3 regions of the Amycolatopsis sp. NPDC102522 genome follow, and region 2 is predicted to be linked to each of the others. Evidence: riboswitches for the same ligand, from Rfam matches in the RefSeq annotation. Region 2 holds a riboswitch; each other region holds the start of a gene.
The links. A riboswitch is a leader RNA that binds a small molecule or an ion and turns the genes downstream of it on or off. The one in region 2 is predicted to bind S-adenosylmethionine.

Region 1: another riboswitch for S-adenosylmethionine. It lies ahead of ACZ6YV_RS28485 (aminotransferase class V-fold PLP-dependent enzyme); the one in region 2 lies ahead of ACZ6YV_RS09415 (methionine ABC transporter ATP-binding protein).
Region 3: another riboswitch for S-adenosylmethionine. It lies ahead of thrC (threonine synthase); the one in region 2 lies ahead of ACZ6YV_RS09415 (methionine ABC transporter ATP-binding protein).

The regions. Positions count from the first base shown of each region.
Region 1 covers NZ_JBVJLY010000014.1:52,342-55,606, forward strand. Annotated here, with positions in the region: gene ACZ6YV_RS28480 (hypothetical protein) at 1-508, opposite strand, end outside; gene ACZ6YV_RS28485 (aminotransferase class V-fold PLP-dependent enzyme) at 528-1,892, opposite strand; SAM riboswitch class IV at 1,927-2,041, opposite strand; gene ACZ6YV_RS28490 (M23 family metallopeptidase) at 2,170-2,853, opposite strand; gene ACZ6YV_RS28495 (potassium/proton antiporter) at 2,996-3,265, opposite strand, start outside.
Region 2 covers NZ_JBVJLY010000002.1:750,542-753,806, forward strand. Annotated here, with positions in the region: gene ACZ6YV_RS09410 (4-(cytidine 5'-diphospho)-2-C-methyl-D-erythritol kinase) at 1-932, opposite strand, end outside; gene ACZ6YV_RS09415 (methionine ABC transporter ATP-binding protein) at 1,056-2,066, opposite strand; SAM riboswitch class I at 2,279-2,369, opposite strand; gene rsmA (16S rRNA (adenine(1518)-N(6)/adenine(1519)-N(6))-dimethyltransferase RsmA) at 2,617-3,265, opposite strand, start outside.
Region 3 covers NZ_JBVJLY010000012.1:47,598-50,862, reverse strand. Annotated here, with positions in the region: gene rpsT (30S ribosomal protein S20) at 24-284, shown strand; gene holA (DNA polymerase III subunit delta) at 337-1,320, opposite strand; SAM riboswitch class I at 1,456-1,588, shown strand; gene thrC (threonine synthase) at 1,600-2,865, shown strand; gene ACZ6YV_RS26245 (ComEC/Rec2 family competence protein) at 2,883-3,265, opposite strand, start outside.

The DNA of each region.
Region 1 (3,265 bases), on a different contig from region 2:
GCGGTCCTCGCGCGAGCACGACGGCGCAGAGCACGAAAGCCGCGGCCACGACCAGCACGAGCACGCTGCGGTCCAGCCAGGCGAGCACGACCAGGCCCAGGGTCAGCAGGATCGCGCTGCGCGCGTCGCCGTCTATTTCGAATTCCCAGAAACCGACCAGATCCGCCAGCACGATGGCGACGAGCCCGCCGACGGCGATCGCGGCGACCTTCCACCACGGCATGGTCTTCGCCCGAATCGTGTAGAACAGCACCGTGCCGAGGTAGACGGCGAGGACGGCGAACAGCCAGTTGTCCATCCGGCTCATGCCGACGACCGAGACGGCTTCCCCGGCCTCCCTGCTCATCTCCACGCCGTAGAGCGCTTGATACCGCCCCGGGCCGGGGTTGGGCGCGTAGGCGAACCACCCCTCTGATCGGCTCGAACCGACGGACAAGGCCACTACCGCCAGTTGGGCGAATCCCAGTAGTGCCAATGGAAACCAGTAACGCGGTCGCTCGTTCCCCATGCGGGGTGAGGGTAGTGGGTCAGGCGCAGAACGGGGGAAGTTCCCGCGGATCGTTCTCCGGCACCCAGCGGCCTTCCGGCTTCTCGTACTGCCAGCGCGCGCCGCGGGCGACGATCTGGCGCAGCGCCAGGACGAGCCTGTCGACGTGCTCGGCGGTGCTGCCGAGACCGAGGCTGACCCGGACGGCCTGCTGGCCGGTCGAGCCGGCGGCGGAGATCAGCCGCTTGGTCGCGATGTGCGCGCAGAACGCGCCGTCCCGCACGCCGATGCCGTACTCCGCGGACAGGACAGCGGCGAGCCAGCCCGGGTCGAAGCCGTCGACGACGAAGCTGAGCGTGCCGACCCTGTCGACAGGCGCGTCGAACAGCCGCAGTTCGGCGAAACCGGGGATACCGGCGAGACCGCGACGCAGCCGCGCCAGCAGTTCGTCCTCGTGGGCGACGATCGCGTCCCAGTTCCCGGCCAGGGTCTCGCAGGCGACACCGAGCGCGTAGACGCCGACAGTGTTGGGAGAACCGGCTTCGTGCCGCTCGGCGCCGGAATTCCAGACCACGCCGAGGTCTTCGGAGTCGCGGGTGACGAGCTTCGTCGCGCCGCCACCGGCGAGGTACGGCTGGGCGGCGCGCAGCCAGTCGGCGCGGCCGATCAGCGCACCGGCACCGAAGGGCGCGTACAGCTTGTGCCCCGAGATCGCGATGTAGTCGACGTCCAGTTTGCGCACGGAGATCTTGCGGTGCGGCGCGAGCTGCGCCGCGTCGAGCGCGATCCGGGCGCCGTGCCGCCGCGCGACGGCGGCGATCTCCTTGACCGGCAACAGTTCCCCGGTCACGTTGGAGGCACCGGTGATGACGACCAGCCGCGGGCCCTGCGGGCAGTCCGCGAGCGCTTCGTCCACAGCGGACACCGCGGCGAGACGAGTACGCGGCGTCTGGATCCGGCGGACGTTCGGGCCCTTCCACGGCAGCAGCGCGGCGTGGTGGTCGGTGTCGAACACGACGACCGACGTGTGCTTCGGCAGGCTGCGCGCGAGAAGGTTGAAGGAATCGGTGGTGTTGCGGGTGAAGACGACGGAATCGGTCGACCGCGCGTCGACGAAGTCCCGCAGGATTCCGCGCGTGCGCTCGTAAAGCTTGGTGGAGACCTGCGAGGCGAACCCGGCGCCACGGTGGACGCTGGCGTACCAGGGCAGGAACTCGTCGACAGCGTCGCGCACCTTGTCCAGACAGGGAGCGCTGGCCGCGTGATCGAGGTTCGCGTAGCCGATGTCGCCGCCGGTGACCAGCGGAACCCGCAGACCGGCACACGCCACCGTCGGGATTTCGTGCTCCACAACGGTTTCCGCGACAGTGACGGGGGTGCTGGTGCGTTCGAGAGCGAGAGTCATCGTCAATCCTCCGGGCCAGGGGACCCCGACGAGGATCCCGCGCTTGCCCGTCGCACCACGCGACGAGCCTGGTCCTCACCCGGGGCACCCCACCGCGGAAGGAGGGTTGCCGGTCAGCTAGCCGGGGCTTGACGCTGACACTCGTGACCTACGAACGAAGTTAGCGGATAGGCGGCCGATCAAGCCACCCCTTGTCCGCATCTTGAGACGCCGCTCACGTACTCCGCAAGCGAAAAGAACCGTTGCCCGGCGCCGCGCCGCGCCGGGCAACGGGAGGTCAGACGCGGAATCGCCCGGGAAGCGGGACGACGGAACGCGAAGAGACCTCGGTCGCGGAACCCGAGTACTGCTCGGTGCCCGCGGTGAACTGCCAGCCGCCGAAGGTCTTGCCGTCGACGGCCTCGCCGTGGGCATCGGCGACCTTGGTCGAGACCTCGTCGTAGGAGAGGCCGTTCCAGTTGCCCGCGCCGACACCGAAGTCGCGCGAGTCCCCGCCCTTGGCGGCGGCCGCGGGCAGGGTCCACAGGGTGAAGTGCACGTGGGCGCCCGTGCTGCTGCCGCCGCAGGGCAGCGCGTTGCCGGTCCGGCCGAGGAGGTCGCCGGGGGCGACCTTCTGGCCGTCGGTGACCGAAATGTCCTCCATGTGGTAGTACCCGGTCCGCCAGCCGCCGTCGTGGTCGACGGTCACCCAGTCGCCGCCGCCACAGTGCTGGATCCGGACGGTGCCCGCCAGCGGGGCGCGAACCTTCTTGTCGGCGGGGCTGAGGTCGATGGCGTTCTTCACGCCGGAGTTCCCGTTGTCGGAGTGGACCCCCGCCGAGTAGACCGACTGGCCCGCGTCGAAGGGCAATCCGAACGCCGGGAACGCGCCGGCCGCTGACGCCGCCGGCGCGGAAAGAACCACCCCGACGAGTACAGCGGCGGCCCCCAGACCGGCGAACCGTGCAGGAAGTTTCGTCACCTTGCGTACTCCTTACCCCGCGACACTCACCCATTCGATGGAGTCGATTGCGGGGAAAGTAATCCAAAAGGAGTACAAAAGGGAACAACACGTAAGAAAATTTCTGAGATCAACCGACGAAAGACTGGCGCCGGTTCGTGACCTATTGGCCGGATTCGCCCTTCCACCTGGCGAGGCGTCCGGCGCGGTCGACGGCCCGCAGGCGTCGTTCGGCCGCGTCACGGACGTCGGAGGTGGTCACGACGAGTAACTGGTCACGTTCCTGGAGCCGGGTGTTCTTGTTCGGTGTGAAGCCGGTGCCGTCGCGGACGAGGAGGCTGATCGTCGCGCCCACCGGCAGCCGCAGTTCGGCCAGGTAGACGCCGTGCATCTTCGATCCGGAGTTGATCCGGACCTGCAGGAGTTCCGCGCC
Region 2 (3,265 bases):
GCGTCGTCCCCGCCGACCAGCCGGGCCCCGGGAACCGGCCCGTGCGCGACGCGCACCGTGCGACAGACCCCCGCACCGGACAACTCCGCGGCGACCTCGACGGCGGATTGGGCATCCGCGCACAGGAAAGCGCAGGTCGGCCCGGACCCGGACACGGTGCCGGCGAGCGCGCCCGCGTTGACTCCCGCCCGCAATGTGCGGCGCAACCCCGGTCGCAATGAGACAGCGGCCGCCTGCAGGTCATTGCCGAGAAGCAGCGCCAGCTGCCGCGGATCACCGGACGCCAGCGCCTCTACCACCGGAGTGTGCGAACCGATCCGCGGCGGGCTGCCTTCTTCACGCAACCTGTCCAGTTCGCCGAAAACCCGCGGGGTCGAAAGACCACGCTGGTCGAAAGCCAGCACCCAATGGAACGTATGCCTCGACAAGACCGGCACCAGCTGCTCACCCCTGCCGGTGCCCAACGCTGTTCCACCGTAGAGAGCGAAGGGAACATCGCTGCCGAGCTTCGCGGCGATACCCGCCAGTTCGTCTCGGGAAATGTCGAGTTTCCAGAGCGATGCCAGGCCCACCAGGGTCGCGGCCGCGTCGGCGCTGCCACCGGCCATCCCGCCCGCCACTGGGATTCCTTTGCGAAGCACCACCCTGATCTTGGACTCGCCGTCCGCTTTGCCGATGTGGGCCGCCAGCGCCTGTGCCGCCTTCCAAGCGAGGTTGTTGGCCCCTGTCGGTACTGACCCTTCGCCTTCGCCATAGACCTCGACGCCGGGGTCCTCGGTGATCGCGACGGTCACCTCGTCGGTCAGCGAAAGCGCCTGGAACACGGTCACCAGCTCGTGGTAGCCGTCCGGGCGTACGTCACCGACCGCCAGGTGCAGGTTGACCTTGGCGGGAACCCTGACGGTTACTGGGGGCGGTACGACGGCGAGCACGACTCAAGCCTACGTGGCCGCTCCACTTGTGCCGCCACCAGGAGAAAAGAGAACAAAGACGAGTCAGACACGAACGGGCCGCCTCGGACGGATTTCGTCCGAGGCGGCCCGTTCGTGGAGGAATCAGGCAGCGACGCCCTGCGGTCCGCGGACCGGGTGGGTCACGTGGCCGCCACGTTCGGCGATCCAGGCGAGTGCGGCGTCCGCGCGCTCACCCCGCACACCGAGGCGGAACCGGCCGACCGGCGTGTCGCCGATCCGGGTCAGGCCGCCCCCGATGGTGGCGAGTTCGACGTCGAAGCGACCGGCGGCTTCCGGCAGCAGCGCGCCGACCGACGCGAAGCCGACAAGCACGACGTCCACCGCGCGGTCGTACTTCGAAGCCTGTGCCCGACCGGTCTCGATGGAGGGCAGCAGCGCCTGCGCGGTCCGGCTGTTCGGGTCAGAGACCAGGTCGAGCACGGATCCGCGTTCGATGATCGCTCCGGCCTCCAGCACCGCGACGTCGTCGCAGACACGGCGAACGACACCGGCGTCGGGAGTGGTGAGGAGCACGGTGACGCCGAGCTCGGCGCGCGCACGGTCGAGCACGGTCAGGACCGCGCCGGACTCCTCGGGCTCCACACCGGCGGTCGGGTCGTCGGCCAAGAGCACGGACGGCCCGGCGGCCAGGGCCTTGGCGATGGCCACCCGGCGCAGCTGTCCCTCGGACAGGTCGCCCGGCCGCTGCCCCGCCCGCGGGGTGAGCCCGACCAGGTCGAGCAGGTTGCCGACCCGGTTACGGCGCTGCGGCCCATCGAGGCCGAGCTGCTCGAGTGGCGACGCGATGTTGCCGGCGATGGTGCGTTCAGCGAGCAACTCCGGTTTGGTGCTCACGACACCGACCTGACGGCGGATTTCGCGCAGCCGGCGGCCGTCGAGGGTCCCAGTGTTGAGTCCGTCGAGGCGGACGACGCCTCGGTCGGGACGCTCCTGAAGCCCGATGCAACGAGCGAGGGTCGACTTGCCGGAGCCAGCCGGACCGACGACTCCGAACAGCGAGCCGGCTTGGATGTCCACGCTCACATCGCGCAGGGCGACGACGGGATTTCCGTTGAGGGGAAAGGACTTGGACAAGTTTTCGACAGTGATCACGAAAGGCTCCATGCAAATGGGGCGCCGCTTCTTTCGAGCGCGCCAACCGTCACCGAGTAACCGTCCGGAAACGGACGGGTTTCAGAGGTAAGGGAAAAGACTCAGGCAGTAACGGTGGAGCGTCGACACGCACTTACCGTGCGGCGACCTTCATCAACGACACGTCGCCTGGTCAGCAGGAGCGGGTGGGTGACCCTGTTCATTAGGCACAGCCTCCATCGGTCCTGGCGGTAGCACCTGCCCTGTGGAGGGTGGTTGCTGCGACTTCGGCGAGCCAGGTCTCTCAGTCGCTCGGGATGGCTTACTGAGTAAAACCGATCCCACTGGATGAAAGCAAGCACGTAGGCGCAGATCACACGTCTGGTCGCGTCCACAATACAGGAACTGCTGTCCATATTTTGAGACAGCAACAGATACCTTTGTGCTACGACAAGGCCGCTGCCTGCTAAGACAGGAGTGGATCATGCAGATCGAGAAGAGGATTTACGCACTCGTGCTGACATCGGCCGACTCGCGTTCACGCGGTGCCGGTCACACCTGCAACAGGTGGTCAGCCCGCCGCCGCGGCGATCCGGGCGAACTGATGAACATCCAACTGCTCTCCGCGGGTCTTGGGGTCGATACCCGCCTTCTCGAGCAACTCCCCCGCGCGTTCGGCGGAGCCCGCCCATGACGCCAACGCCGCACGCAGAGTCTTCCGCCGCTGAGAGAAGGCGGCATCGACCACCGCGAACAAACGCGCACGCTCCACGGACGACACCACGTCGCCCCGTTCGAAAGCGACCAGTGCAGAGTCCACGTTCGGAACAGGCCAGAACACGGCGCGAGGCACCGCGGCGACCTTGCGCGCCTTTCCGTACCACGCGAGCTTGACGCTGGGCACGCCATAAGTCCGGCTCCCCGGACCGGCCGCCATCCGGTCCGCGACCTCGGTCTGGACCATCACGAGACCGCTGGTGAGCGACGGCAGCCCGGCGAGCAGGTGGAGCACGACGGGGACGGCGACGTTGTACGGCAGATTCGCGACGAGCGCCGTCGGCCGCGCGGGCAAGTCCTCCGCCGTGATCCGCAGAGCGTCCGCCCTGACGACCGTCAGTCTTTCGGCCCCGCCCCGCTCGGCCACGGTATTCGGCAGCCGCCCGGCCAGCACGGGATCGATTTCGACCGCGACGACCTCGGCGCCGGTCGCGAGCAGGCCG
Region 3 (3,265 bases), on a different contig from region 2:
AGAGATTCAAGAGGAGCGCCCCCGTGGCCAACATCAAGTCGCAGATCAAGCGCATCACCACCAACGAGAAGGCGCGTCAGCGCAACCAGGCGATCCGGTCCTCGGTGAAGACCGCGATCCGCAAGTTCCGCGAGGCGGCCGACGCCGGCGACAAGGCCAAGGCCCTGGAGCTGCAGAAGGACGCGGCCAAGAAGATGGACAAGGCCGTCACCAAGGGCGTTCTCCACGCCAACCAGGCCGCCAACAAGAAGTCCGCGCTCGCGAAGCGCGCGAACTCTCTCTGATCGGCTTTCGAAGGGCCCTTGCGACGCGAGTCGCAAGGGCCCTTCGCCATGTTCAGCGTCCTGTGCCGTGGGCGTCGACGACCTGCAGGACGGCACGTTCCAGCGCGTACTCGGGGTTGGCCGCCGCCCCCTTGACCTCGGCGTTGAGCCGGGCGACGACCCGCATCGCGGTGGCGAGACCGTCCTGACCCCAGCCACGGGCCTGCCCCTGCGCCTTGCGCACCTTCCACGGCGGCATCCCCAGCTCGCCCGCCATCTGGTTCGGGTTCCCGCGGCCGGCACCGGACACCCGCGCGATCGTCCGCACGGCGTCGGCGAGGGCGTCCGCGACCAGCACGTGCGGAACACCCAGCTGCATCGCCCAGCGCAGCGATTCCAGGGCCGCCGCCATGTCGCCCGCGACGGCCTTCTCGGCGACGGCGAACCCGTTCACGTCCGCACGGCCCCGGTGGTAGCGGCGGACCGCCTGCTCGTCGACCGTTCCACCGGCGTCCGCGACGAGCTGGGTCGCGGCCGACGACAACTCGCGCAGGTCCGAGCCGACGGCGTCGATCAGCGCGAGCACGGCCGCACCGTCGATCTTCCCGCCGACCCGGCGGACCTCGTTGCGGACAAAGGATTCCCGCTCGGCGGCCTTGGTCAGTTTCGGGCATTCGACGACCTCCGCCCCGGCCTTCTTCAAGGCCGCCGGAAGCGCCTTCGCGGCCTTGCTCCGGCCGCCTCCGCTGTGCACCACGACGAGCACGATGCCGTCGGCGGGCGCCTTGACGTAGGCCATCACCCCGTCGGAGAGCTCCTGCGAGATGTCGTGCGCGGATTCGAGGACGATCACCCTGCCCTCGGCGAACAGCGAGGGGCTGACCATCTCCGCGAGGGCGGGGACTGTGAGGTCCGACACCCGGATCCGGGTGAGATCCGCCGTCGGATCGGCCGCTTTGGCCGCGTCCGAAGAGGCGCGGATCGCGCGTTCGATCAGCAGCTCTTCCTCACCGAGAACCAGGACCAGCGGCGATGGGGCGGAAGCTTGCGTCGTCACGGTGACGATCCTGCCACTCCTCCTCTCGTGTGCTTTGTCCGGTGATGTGTTCCGGGCACGGTGGCCCCACCTGAGGCTCATGTCGTACGGTGTTGGCGAGGCGACGCGATCATGTGCGTGCCGACAATCGGATACCGCTCATCCAGAGGGGCAGAGGGAACGGCCCGATGAAGCCCCGGCAACCGGCGTCAGCCTGTCATCCCGCGATCGCGGGATAGCTGACGAACACGGTGCCAATTCCGGCCCGCCACGGCGGGGCAGATGAGGAAGGACCTCGCGATGACCGCAACCCTCGGCACGACCTCCACCACCAAGACCCCGGATCTCGGACCGGCTGTCGAACTGGTGTCGAAGGAAGAGGGACACCGGCAGCCGCTCGCCCCCGAATTCGTTTCCGCCGAGGACTTCTCGCCGCTCGAAGTCGCCTACGACTTCGGCCGCGTGCGCCGCGAGGACATCGAAGCCGGGCCGAAGAACATCTGGCGCTACAAGAAACTCCTTCCCGTTCCCTCGAACGTCGAAGAAATCCCCAACACCGAGCCCGGCGCCACCCGGCTCGTCCAGGCCGACAGGCTCGCGAAAGCGTTGGGCGTCAAGAAGGTCTGGGTCAAGGACGACACCGGCAACCCCACCCACTCGTTCAAGGACCGCGTGGTCGCCGTCGCGCTGGCGGCCGCGCGCGAGTTCGGGTTCGACGTGCTCGCCTGTCCGTCGACCGGCAACCTGGCCAACGCGGTCGCCGCCGCGGCCGCCCGCGCCGGCTGGCGGTCGGTCGTGCTGATCCCGAAGACCCTCGAGCGCGCCAAGATCCTCACCACCGCCGTGTACGACGGCGACCTGATCGCGGTCGACGGCAACTACGACGACGTGAACCGGCTCGCCACCCAGCTCGCGGCCGAGCAGGAGAGCTGGGCGTTCGTCAATGTGAACGTCCGGCCCTACTACTCCGAGGGCTCCAAGACCCTGGCCTTCGAGGTCGCCGAGCAGCTCGGCTGGCGGATTCCCCCGCAGATCGTGGTTCCGATCGCCTCCGGTTCCCAGCTCACCAAGGTGGACAAGGGTTTCCGCGAGTTCGGGCAGCTCGGCCTCGTCGACGAAACGCCGTACAAGGTGTTCGGCGCGCAGGCCACCGGCTGCTCCCCCGTCTCGGCTGCCTTCCGCGCGGGTCACGACGTCGTCCAGCCGGTCAAGCCGGACACGATCGCCCGGTCGCTGGCGATCGGCAACCCGGCCGACGGCCCCTACGTCCTCGACGTGGTCAACCGCACCGGCGGCGCGATCGAAGACGTCACCGACGAAGAGGTCGTCGAGGGTATCCGGCTGCTCGCCCGCACCGAGGGCATCTTCACCGAGACCGCAGGCGGGGTCACCGTCGCGACGGCCAAGAAGCTCATCGAGACCGGCAAGCTCAACCCGGACGAGGAGATCGTGCTCCTCATCACCGGTGACGGCCTCAAGACCCTCGACGCCATCGAGGACAAGGTCGGCCCGAAGGCCACGGTCGGCGCCTCGGCCGACGCGGTCCGCGAGGCTCTCGGCATCTGAGTTCCCGCCGGCCCGCCTCAAGAACGAGGCGGGCCGCGGGGCTCACCCCGGCGCACCAGGGCAAGACCCCGCGCGTCGGCGACGACAGCGGTGTCGCCGTCCGTGTCCGTCCTGGCGACGGAAGCACCGACGGCAGTCAAACTGTCCAAAGTGGACTTGTTCGGATGACCGTAAGGGTTTCCGGCACCGACGCTCACCAATGCGACCTGTGGCGCGACGGCGTTGAGGAAATCCGGTGCGGTGTAGCGGCTTCCGTGGTGCGGGACCTTCAAGATGTCGGCACGCAGATCGGCACCCTCGGCCATCAGATCGGCCTGCGCGGCGAGTTCGACGTCGCCGGTCAGCAGCAACCGGCCCGCCGGGGTCACGGCGCGCAGGACGACCGAACCGTTGTTGATCA